One region of the Desulforamulus aquiferis genome, then DNA from elsewhere that is predicted to be linked to it. Evidence: a T-box and tRNA genes for the amino acid it is inferred to sense, from the RefSeq annotation. Region 1 holds a T-box; the other holds one or more tRNA genes.

Region 1 (4,891 bases):
TCCAATTATTAGATTCCTGTATGAAACAACCGACCCATATCTTAACATCTTCAGAAGGATTATCCCGCCCATTGGTGCTATAGACATTTCCCCCTTAGCGGCCTTTTGGGTTTTAGATATTATTCGCCGTTTAATTATAGGTATGATGTTGTAGTGAATAAAATGAAGCTAAAACGAGATTTATTAATAGGGCATATCAGAGAACGGGAAGAACGGGCTTTGCTGGCTAAAGTATTGGACCGGGTTGAGATTGTCCTGACAAATCATCGACCTATGCTTACGAATTTTCATGACCCGTATCATACGGGTCTTATCATTTCAGTACTGGAACGCCTAACGGATATTGAGTTTGCCACAGAGGGTGGATTCCCCATTGCCGAAAGGGTTCGCACCGCAATATTTCCTGATTATATGACCTTAGAGGAAGTGGATTTCGAAATGGCCCTGTTATCCATTGCAGGGAATTTTAAAATGAACAAGGTAAGCCATCGAGATTTCCTGGGAGCTATACTGGGTTTGGGTATCAAAAGGGAAATGATCGGTGATTTGTTAGTAACCGGGGAAGGTTGCCAGGTGCTAGTCGCCAATGACGTGGCGTCCTATTTAAGGGCTAACTTAACCAAAGTACAACGGGTTGGCGTGGAAGTATCCCAACTGGAAATGGATAAGCTGGTTTTACCGGAAAAGACTGTTAAGGAGATTAGATCTACCGTTGCTTCCCTTCGTTTGGATGCAATTGCTGCCGCAGGCTTTAGCACTTCCCGGAGTCGAATAGCCAGGGAAATCCTTGCCGAAAAATTAAGCTTAAATTGGCAGACCTGCTCCAATGTTTCCGCCGGCATCAAGGAAGGAGACATGATTTCCATGAGGGGGCGGGGGCGGGTGGAGGTGGCAGAGGTTAAAGGAAATACCCGCAGCGGCCGAATAAGTATATTGTTAAGAAGATATTTATAGCTGTTAGTCTTATAAGGATCATAGAAGAATGCCTTTTAGTCTGTACTAAATAAACATGGCTATAACAAGAACTAGGAGGTGCCAGGATGTCCATTTTAACCCCTGGAGAAATTCAAACCAAGGAATTTACTAAGTCTATCAGAGGTTATGATGCTAAGCAGGTAGAAAACTGGGTGCAGAAGGTCAAGGAAAACTACGAACGGCTATTTGTAGAAAATCATGAATTAAAAGAACGTTTGGCCCAGGCTGAAGACAGTATAGTTCACTACCGTGATTTAGAGGATGCTTTGCAACGGACTCTGGTTATGGCCCAAAAGAGTTCTGAGGATATGAGGAACAATGCCGAAAGGGAATCTAAAATTATGCTGGAGCAGGCTGAAGTGGCTGCTCGGACCATTAAACAAAGGGCCGAAGAAGAGGCTGAACAGGTATTAAAAGAGGCCTCCGGCAAGGCGGAGGAAATGTTAAAGCTGGCGGATGAAAGGGTAGGGGCCATACTTGAGGAATATCGCAGGCTGGAAAAACAGTCCAACATCTTCAGGGTTAAATTTAAAGCCTTTCTAGAAGCTCAACTACAAATGGTTGATGATAAACTTGCAGTTGATGAGGAAAACACCGCCTAATGGATGGTGTTAGATGATAGATATTAAGCAAGACGATATGGGTGTTGTGATTAAGGTCCGGGTTCAGCCCCGGTCCTCAAAAAATTGCCTGGCCGGGGAATTTGAAGGGGCTATCAAGGTCAGGCTAACGGCTCCCCCTGTTGATGGTGCGGCCAATGCGGCCTGCTGCAAGTTTTTTGCCGAGCTATTTGGCATTGCTAAATCTAATGTAGAAGTTCTTTCAGGACATACGGGCAGGAATAAATTGCTTAGAATAAATGGCATATCAGCAAAAGGAGCTAGGGAGGTTCTCGGCTAATATGTTGACCCGCCCCGTATATTTGGATATAATAGTACTGTTTATTGTATATTGTTTAAAAACCAGAGAACGGGATAGTAGACTTTAAGGTTTCTGTTCAGAGAGTCCGGTATAGGTGCGAACCGGATCAGAACCAAGTTTAAGATCACCCGGGAGGTGCCTGCTGAAATCTTAAGTAAGCCAGGCCGGTTAACCGCCGTTATAGGTATTCGAGTGTTCAGGGCGAGGCTCTGTTCATTAGGGTGGTACCACGGGTAATAAACTCGTCCCTTGCGGACGGGTTTTTGTTTTTTCTATTTTATTAAAAGACTACATTCAGTCAGGAGGATTTTTCAGTGGATTACAGCAAAACCTTAAATTTGCCCCAAACGGAATTTCCCATGCGGGGGAACTTACCCCAGAGGGAACCGGACATGTTAAAATATTGGGCCGAAATTGACCTTTATAAGAAGGTCCAGGAGAAAAATAAAGGTAAGAATAAATATATTCTCCATGATGGCCCGCCCTATGCCAACGGTCATATTCACCTGGGTCACACCTTAAATAAGGTTTTAAAGGATATGGTGGTTAAGTACCGCTCCATGAGTGGTTATGACGCACCCTATATTCCCGGTTGGGACACCCATGGTTTACCCATTGAGCAGCAGGCCATTAAGGCCATGGGGATTAATCGACATCAGGTAAGCCCGGTAGAATTTAGAAACAAATGTAAGGATTATGCCCTGGAATATGCCAAAATTCAAAGTGAAGAATTCCAAAGGCTAGGGGTACGGGGGGATTGGGATCGCCCTTACTATACACTGCTACCCCAATATGAGGCCACTCAAATTCGAGTATTTGGCGAGATGGCTAAAAAGGGCTATATTTATAAAGGCTTGAAGCCGGTTTACTGGTGTGCCAGCTGTGAAACAGCTTTGGCTGAAGCAGAAGTAGAATATGCCGATAAGACATCCCCTTCAGTCTATGTTAAGTTTGCTGTTAAAGATGGTAAAGGGACCTTGCCCCAGGATGCTTCGGTGGTAATTTGGACCACCACACCCTGGACACTGCCAGCCAACGTTGCCATCAGTGTACACCCTGAATTTGAATATGTCTTAGCAGTGGTTGCAGAACAGAAAATTGTTGTGGCCAAGGAATTATTAGAGGCCTTCAAGCAGGTTGTGGGTGTGGAAGAGGCTCAGGTATTAGAAACATTTAAAGGTGAGCAGTTGGAAAATGTGGTCTGCCAGCACCCCTTTATGGAAAGGGAATCCCTTGTTATTTTAGGTGAACACGTGACTTTGGAAGCAGGTACCGGTTGTGTTCATACCGCCCCTGGCCATGGTGAAGAGGATTTTGCCGTGGGTAAGAAATATAATTTGCCTGTCATTTCTCCCCTTGATGATAGAGGTAAGTTTACCTCTGAGGGAGGGAAATTCCAGGGACAATTTATCCTTGATGCCAATAAAACAATCCTCGAGGAACTCAAGGAACGGGAAGTTTTAATGGGTCATAATAATATTAAGCACCAGTATCCCCACTGCTGGCGTTGTAAACAGCCCATCTTTTTCCGTGCCACCGAGCAGTGGTTTGCCTCGGTGGAGGGTTTCCGGCAGGAAGCCCTTAATGCCATTCGTAACGTAAAGTGGGTTCCCTCCTGGGGTGAGGACCGTATCTATAATATGGTTGAGGGACGGGGTGACTGGTGTGTATCACGTCAGCGCACCTGGGGCGTGCCTATTCCAATTTTTTATTGTAATGACTGTGGTAAAGAAATTATTACCGAAGAAACCATTGCCCATATCCAAAAGCTGTTTAAGGAGCATGGATCTGACATTTGGTTTGCCAAGGAGGCCAATGAACTTGTACCCCCTGGTTTAAGCTGCAATCACTGCGGCAAGGGCAGCAGCTACCGCAAGGAAACAGATATCATGGATGTCTGGTTTGATTCAGGTTCAAGTCACCTTTCTGTTTTAGACCAGCCTGAGCTTTGGCCTGAATTGCAGCGGCCTGCTGATTTATATCTTGAGGGTAGTGACCAGCACAGGGGTTGGTTTAACTCTTCCCTGTCCACCTCAGTGGCAGTTACCGGAAAGCCACCCTATAAGACTGTGTTGACCCATGGCTTTGTGGTGGATGAGAAGGGTCGTAAAATGTCCAAATCCCTGGGCAATGTGGTGGATCCCCTTAAGGTAATTAATCAAATGGGTGCGGATATTTTGAGGCTTTGGGTTTCCTCTGCAGATTACCGGGGCGATTTATCTGTTTCACAAAATATTCTTAAACAGATGACCGAGTCATATCGTAAAATCAGAAACACCGCTCGCTTCTTGCTGGGTAACATCAATGATTTTGATCCGGCTAAGGATAAGGTTGACTATAAGGAGCTTCCGGAATTAGACCGGGTGGCCCTGATGGAACTGCACAAGTTAATCAAGAAAGTACTGGCAGCCTATGGGAACTATGAGTTCCATGTGGTTTACCATGCAGTGCACAATTTCTGTGTTCTTGATTTAAGCGCCTTCTACCTGGATATCATTAAGGACCGCCTCTACACTGCACCCCCGGCCTCCCTGGAACGCCGGGCAGCCCAGACGGTGCTTTATGAAACTCTAGATGCCCTGATGCGTTTGCTGGTGCCGGTATTGGCCTTTACAACCGAGGAAATTTATAAGCATATGCCGGTGGTTGGGGAGAGGCTTCCCAGTGTGCAGCTGTTAGATATGCCCGAGGTTAATGTAGAATATATTGATCCGGAGTTGGAGAAAAAGTGGGATAAGGTTTACGACATCCGTAAGGAGGTTTTGAAGGCACTGGAAGTGGCCCGTCAAAATAAAGTTATTGGTAATGCTTTAGAGGCTAAGGTGGATCTTTATGCTGGCGGCGAAGTCGAAGAATTCCTTAAAGAAATGTCCTCTGAGCTGGCCACTATCTTCATTGTATCTGGAGTTGAGCTGCACCCCATATCGGAAGCTGCTGCAGGTGCCAGTAAGTCGGAGGAAATGGAATTGGCTGTCAGGGTTTCTCCGGCAGGTGG
Region 2 (4,891 bases), on a different contig from region 1:
ATTTCTTCAAAAGATAGCCATAATATAGCAAGTAATTCCATTAACCAGCATTCTAAAAGGCCTGCCGATGCCAGGGCTACTGCAGAGGCAAACCTTATTAGACTGGCCTTGGAGGATAAAAGTTGGCTCAACCGGATTAATCAGGAGCTTGGAAGAGAATTTTTTCAAGACCCGGATTACCAGTTAATATACCGCACAATTTTGGATTTAGAAGCAGATGGAGTTTCAGCAACAATATATACAAGGCTTGGGGAAAAACAGCAAAGAATATATAGTGAGCTTCTGGTTCAAGATATTCCAGGACAAAACCTGGAACAGGTTTTTGCTGACTTAGTCAAAGCTATTAAAAAAACTGGAAACAAGGCAAGACTGGCAAATCTTTTAGAACAACTGGCTACGGCCGAACGAGCAGGAGATGCCGAAAAAGTTTTTATGCTTCGTCGGGAAATAAACTTATCAATTTCGAAATCCGAGGGGCCCGAAAGGGGAGTGGCAACGTGAGTGAGGAAATAAAAGTTGAGCAAGTGAAAGAACTCGTAGAGAAGGGCAAAAAACGAGGCGTCCTTACATATAGCGAAATAATGGATGGTTTGCAGGGAACAGAACTCACGCCTGAGCAAATTGATGACATTTATGAAAAATTAGCAGGTATGGGTATTGAGGTTGTCCCTGAGGTAACCGATCTTGAGCCACTGGAAGTAGATGAGACTACAGAAGCTACCCCCGAAGAGGTTGAGGTTGAGTTGGATTTGTCTATTCCTGAAGGTATCGGTATAGATGATCCCGTACGAATGTACCTAAAGGAAATTGGACGTGTTCCCCTGCTTTCACCTGAGGAAGAAGTAGAGCTAGCCAAACGAATGGAATTAGGGGATGAAGAGGCTAAGCGTCGCTTGGCAGAGGCCAATCTTCGTTTGGTGGTTAGCATTGCAAAGCGCTATGTTGGCCGGGGCATGCTGTTTCTTGATTTAATCCAGGAGGGCAATTTAGGCCTTATTAAAGCTGTAGAAAAGTTTGATTTCCGTAAGGGCTTTAAATTTAGCACCTATGCAACCTGGTGGATTCGACAGGCTATAACCAGGGCCATTGCTGATCAGGCCCGTACAATTCGTATTCCGGTACACATGGTTGAAACCATAAACAAACTTATAAGAGTTTCCCGCCAGCTTCTTCAGGAACTGGGTCGTGAGCCAAGCCCTGAAGAAATCGCCAAGGAAATGGAAATTTCCGGTGAAAAGGTCCGGGAGATTATGAAAATAGCCCAGGAACCAGTATCCTTGGAAACACCTATTGGTGAGGAGGAAGACTCTCACCTGGGAGATTTCATCGAGGACGCTGATGCTAGGGCACCTGCGGAAGAGGCTTCCTTTACTCTATTGAGAGAGCAGCTTGATGAGGTTCTGAAGACCTTAACAGACCGTGAACAAAAGGTGCTTCGCTTAAGATTTGGCTTGGATGATGGAAGGGCACGCACTCTGGAAGAAGTGGGTCAAAAATTTGGCGTAACCAGGGAACGCATTAGACAGATCGAAGCAAAGACCCTACGTAAGCTGCGTCATCCCAGTCGGAGTAAAAAGCTTAAGGATTACCTTGATTAAGCTTGATGTTGAATAGAAGTTGTCCAATCTTTATAAAAAAATGCAAAAACTAATAAATTTTAATGCATTTGCATGTTGACCTGGCAAATCTGTTTTAGTATAATAACTCTTGCATGGTGATGCTCCTCGATAGCTCAATGGTAGAGCAACCGGCTGTTAACCGGTAGGTTGTAGGTTCGAATCCTACTCGGGGAGCCAATATTATCGGGCCTATAGCTCAATGGTAGAGCATCCGGCTCATAACCGGCTGGTTCCAGGTTCGAATCCTGGTGGGCCCACCATTTGAGAAGTGGTAGGTTAGAAGTGTGAAATTTCCCGATTAACTAAAGGATTCTAGTGACATATAGTTCTCACCTCTAACTTCTCACCTCTGATTTCTAAAATGGCCCCTTGGTCAAGTGGTCTAAGACACCGCCCTTTCACGGCGGTAACACGGGTTCGAATCCCGTAGGGGTCACCATATAAGGGCGATTAGCTCAGCTGGGAGAGCGCCTGCCTTACAAGCAGGATGTCGGCGGTTCGATCCCGTCATCGCCCACCAATCAAACCTCACGTAGTATGTGGGGTTTTTGATGTTTTGGAAGGCGGAAAAAAGCAGGGACGGCTCTTTTGCTTCCTTGAGAGGAAGAAAAAGAGCCGTCCCTGGCTCAGGATTGTTCAATGCCTGTATTATTTCTCAGGGTGGTCAATACGCTGCTCAGATGTTCTTCCATGGTCTTTTTTGCTTCATCTGACTTACGTTCTACGATGGCGGTTAAAACCTTTTCGTGTTCGTCAATGGAACGAAGGGCGCGTCCGGGAATGGTATGGGTTTCGTCGGAGGTTGTCTCGAGAAGATTTAGGATATTTTCTGTCATCATGGCTACCACCGGGTTCTGGGAGGCTTCAGCAATACACAGGTGAAAATTACGGTTTAAATCTACGAAACGATCCGCATAGTCAACTGGGTCCACACTTCTAGCCTCTTCAAGAAGACTTCTAATTCTCTGGTAATCTTCTTCGGTACAGCGCTCAGCGGCCCAGAAGGCTGAAGCCTTTTCTAATAGGATCCTTACCTCATATATGTGTTCTAAGGTTTCAAGGTTGTATGACAGAAGACTGGAAAGCTGCCTGCCAACTGCATTGCTATCCACTGTGGAAACGAAAATGCCCACACCGTGCTTGACCTCTAGAAGGCCGATGCCAGCAAGGGTTTTTACGGCATCTCGTATTACAGTCCTACTTACGCCAAACTTTTCAGCCATCAATCTTTCAGTGGGTAGACGGTCGCCAGGCTTTAATTTTCCTTTAGCTATAAGGTTTTGAATATAACCAGCAACCTCATTTCTCAGGGACTCGCTGCGACCAATACGATTATCAAACAAGGATATCAACTCCCGCGTTATAAAATGGCATTGGTAATACCACAACCGTATCATACTATATAACTTACCCAAGACACAACTTGTTTTTGTAAAGGAACATATATCCAACGCAAACAAACTTGTCCCCAAAAAGGGAATAAACTGTCGAAATAGCAAGAATGAAATAGTTATTTATTGAACATAGTCACCTGGGTGACATTTTGGGTTTGACGGAGATAGGGAGAAAAGGTACAATGTAATAGGTAATACCACATACCTATTACTTTATACCTTACAACATACATGCAATAAACTATAGGTGTGGATGAAATTAAACAAATTTACTTAAACTAGAACAACCAAGTCATAATTGTAAAAAACGAGGTGACTAGTATGAAAGCCGTAGTAACAGAACTTATTTGGGAAGAAGGTCTAGAGATTTTACGCGAACAGGGCGAGGTTAAATATGACCAAAACCTGTGGAAGAGTGATAATCTTCTAGAGACAATTAAGGATGCGGACTTGCTAATTGTAAGGAACCAAACAAAAGTAACCAGGGAATTAATGGAGCAGGCACCTAATTTAAAGGTTGTTGGAAGATTGGGTGTAGGGCTTGATAACATTGATGTTGCTGCTGCCAAGGAGCTAAACATTAAAGTAGTGTTTGCAAGAAATGCTAATGCAGTTTCGGTTGCTGAGTATGTATTTTCCGCAATGTTTGCATTTTCTCGCCCCTTGGAGAAAGCTTCACAAGATGTTAAAAAGGGAAACTGGAACCGTAAATTATTTACCAGAGAAGAAATCTATGGTAAAACCTTAGGACTAGTAGGGGTAGGCGAAATCGGTGCGAGATTAGCATCAAGGGCTAAAGCCTTTGGTATGAATGTAATTGGCTTTGATCCTTTCTTACCACCCTATGAATTAGCTTGTACAGATATTGGCGTATGCATGGACTCTCTGGAGAAGGTGTTGGCAGAGTCTGACTATCTAAGCCTTCATGTACCCTTAAATGACCAAACTAGAAATCTTATTAACCGGGATAGTATAAAGACCATGAAAAAGACCGCCTATGTTATCAACACAGCCAGAGGTGGTGTGATAAACGAAGATGATCTTTACGAAGCAATTAAGTCAGGAGAAATCGCCGGGGCTGCCCTTGATGTTTTAGTCAAAGAGCCTCCCCAGGGTAACAAGCTCCTGGAGTTAGAAAATGTAATAGTAACACCACATATTGCAGGGCTTACTGAAGAAGCGCAAGTTCGAACCTCAGAGTTAGTGGCCAGAGAGTGCCTGAAGGTACTCAAAGGGCAGGGCTCTATGTGCATAGTAAGGTAGAAAAGGAACGGAGGGCTGTAGATGAATTTCACCGCTTCACAACTAATAGAGTTTTGCTCCAGCCTGCTCCAGGGAGCCGGAGTTCCCAAGGCTGATGCTGATATTGTAGCAGATGTACTTGTGGATACCAGTCTGGAAGGTTTAGATACACACGGGATAAGCAGACTTCCCATTTATCTTACAAGGATTCAAAACGGCAGAATAAACCCTAAGGCAGAAATTAAAGTATATAAAACAGCTCCTGCTGTAGCCAATATTGATGGTGATAATGGGCTGGGACAGTTGGTAGGGGTCAAAGCCATGGATGTAGCTATTGAACTGGCAAAAGAGGCTGGAGTTGGCTCGGTTGCAGTAAAACATAGTAATCACTACGGAGCCTCCTCTTACTTCTGTAAACAAGCCAGTGCAGCAGGAATGGTAGGACTTGCCTTTACTAATACCCCTTCAGGAATTCCTCCGTGGGGTGGTAAAGAAGCATATTTTGGTACAAACCCAATAGCATTTGGCTTTCCTGGCAAGGAACAGCCAGTGGTGGTGGATATGTCCTCCAGCATCGTAGCAAGGGGCAATATCATATTGGCAGCTAAGCAGGGAAAACCAATTCCTGAAGGTTGG

Evidence for each region. A T-box is a leader RNA that pairs with one kind of tRNA and senses whether it is charged. The one in region 1 lies ahead of ileS (isoleucine--tRNA ligase), so its partner is inferred to be a tRNA-Ile.
Region 2: it encodes a tRNA-Ile, which carries the amino acid that the T-box ahead of ileS (isoleucine--tRNA ligase) is inferred to sense. The anticodon was not compared.

What each region holds. Positions count from the first base shown of each region.
Region 1 covers NZ_JARPTC010000018.1:6,563-11,453, reverse strand. Annotated here, with positions in the region: gene P6N53_RS12010 (YggT family protein) at 1-154, shown strand, start outside; gene P6N53_RS12005 (photosystem II electron transport protein, Sll1252 family) at 163-954, shown strand; gene P6N53_RS12000 (DivIVA domain-containing protein) at 1,041-1,577, shown strand; gene P6N53_RS11995 (DUF167 domain-containing protein) at 1,591-1,875, shown strand; T-box leader at 1,932-2,149, shown strand; gene ileS (isoleucine--tRNA ligase) at 2,211-4,891, shown strand, end outside.
Region 2 covers NZ_JARPTC010000021.1:16,794-21,684, forward strand. Annotated here, with positions in the region: gene dnaG (DNA primase) at 1-501, shown strand, start outside; gene rpoD (RNA polymerase sigma factor RpoD) at 498-1,598, shown strand; tRNA gene P6N53_RS13730 (tRNA-Asn) at 1,722-1,796, shown strand; tRNA gene P6N53_RS13735 (tRNA-Ile) at 1,805-1,879, shown strand; tRNA gene P6N53_RS13740 (tRNA-Glu) at 1,983-2,058, shown strand; tRNA gene P6N53_RS13745 (tRNA-Val) at 2,064-2,139, shown strand; gene P6N53_RS13750 (FadR/GntR family transcriptional regulator) at 2,246-2,962, opposite strand; gene P6N53_RS13755 (hydroxyacid dehydrogenase) at 3,335-4,276, shown strand; gene P6N53_RS13760 (Ldh family oxidoreductase) at 4,298-4,891, shown strand, end outside.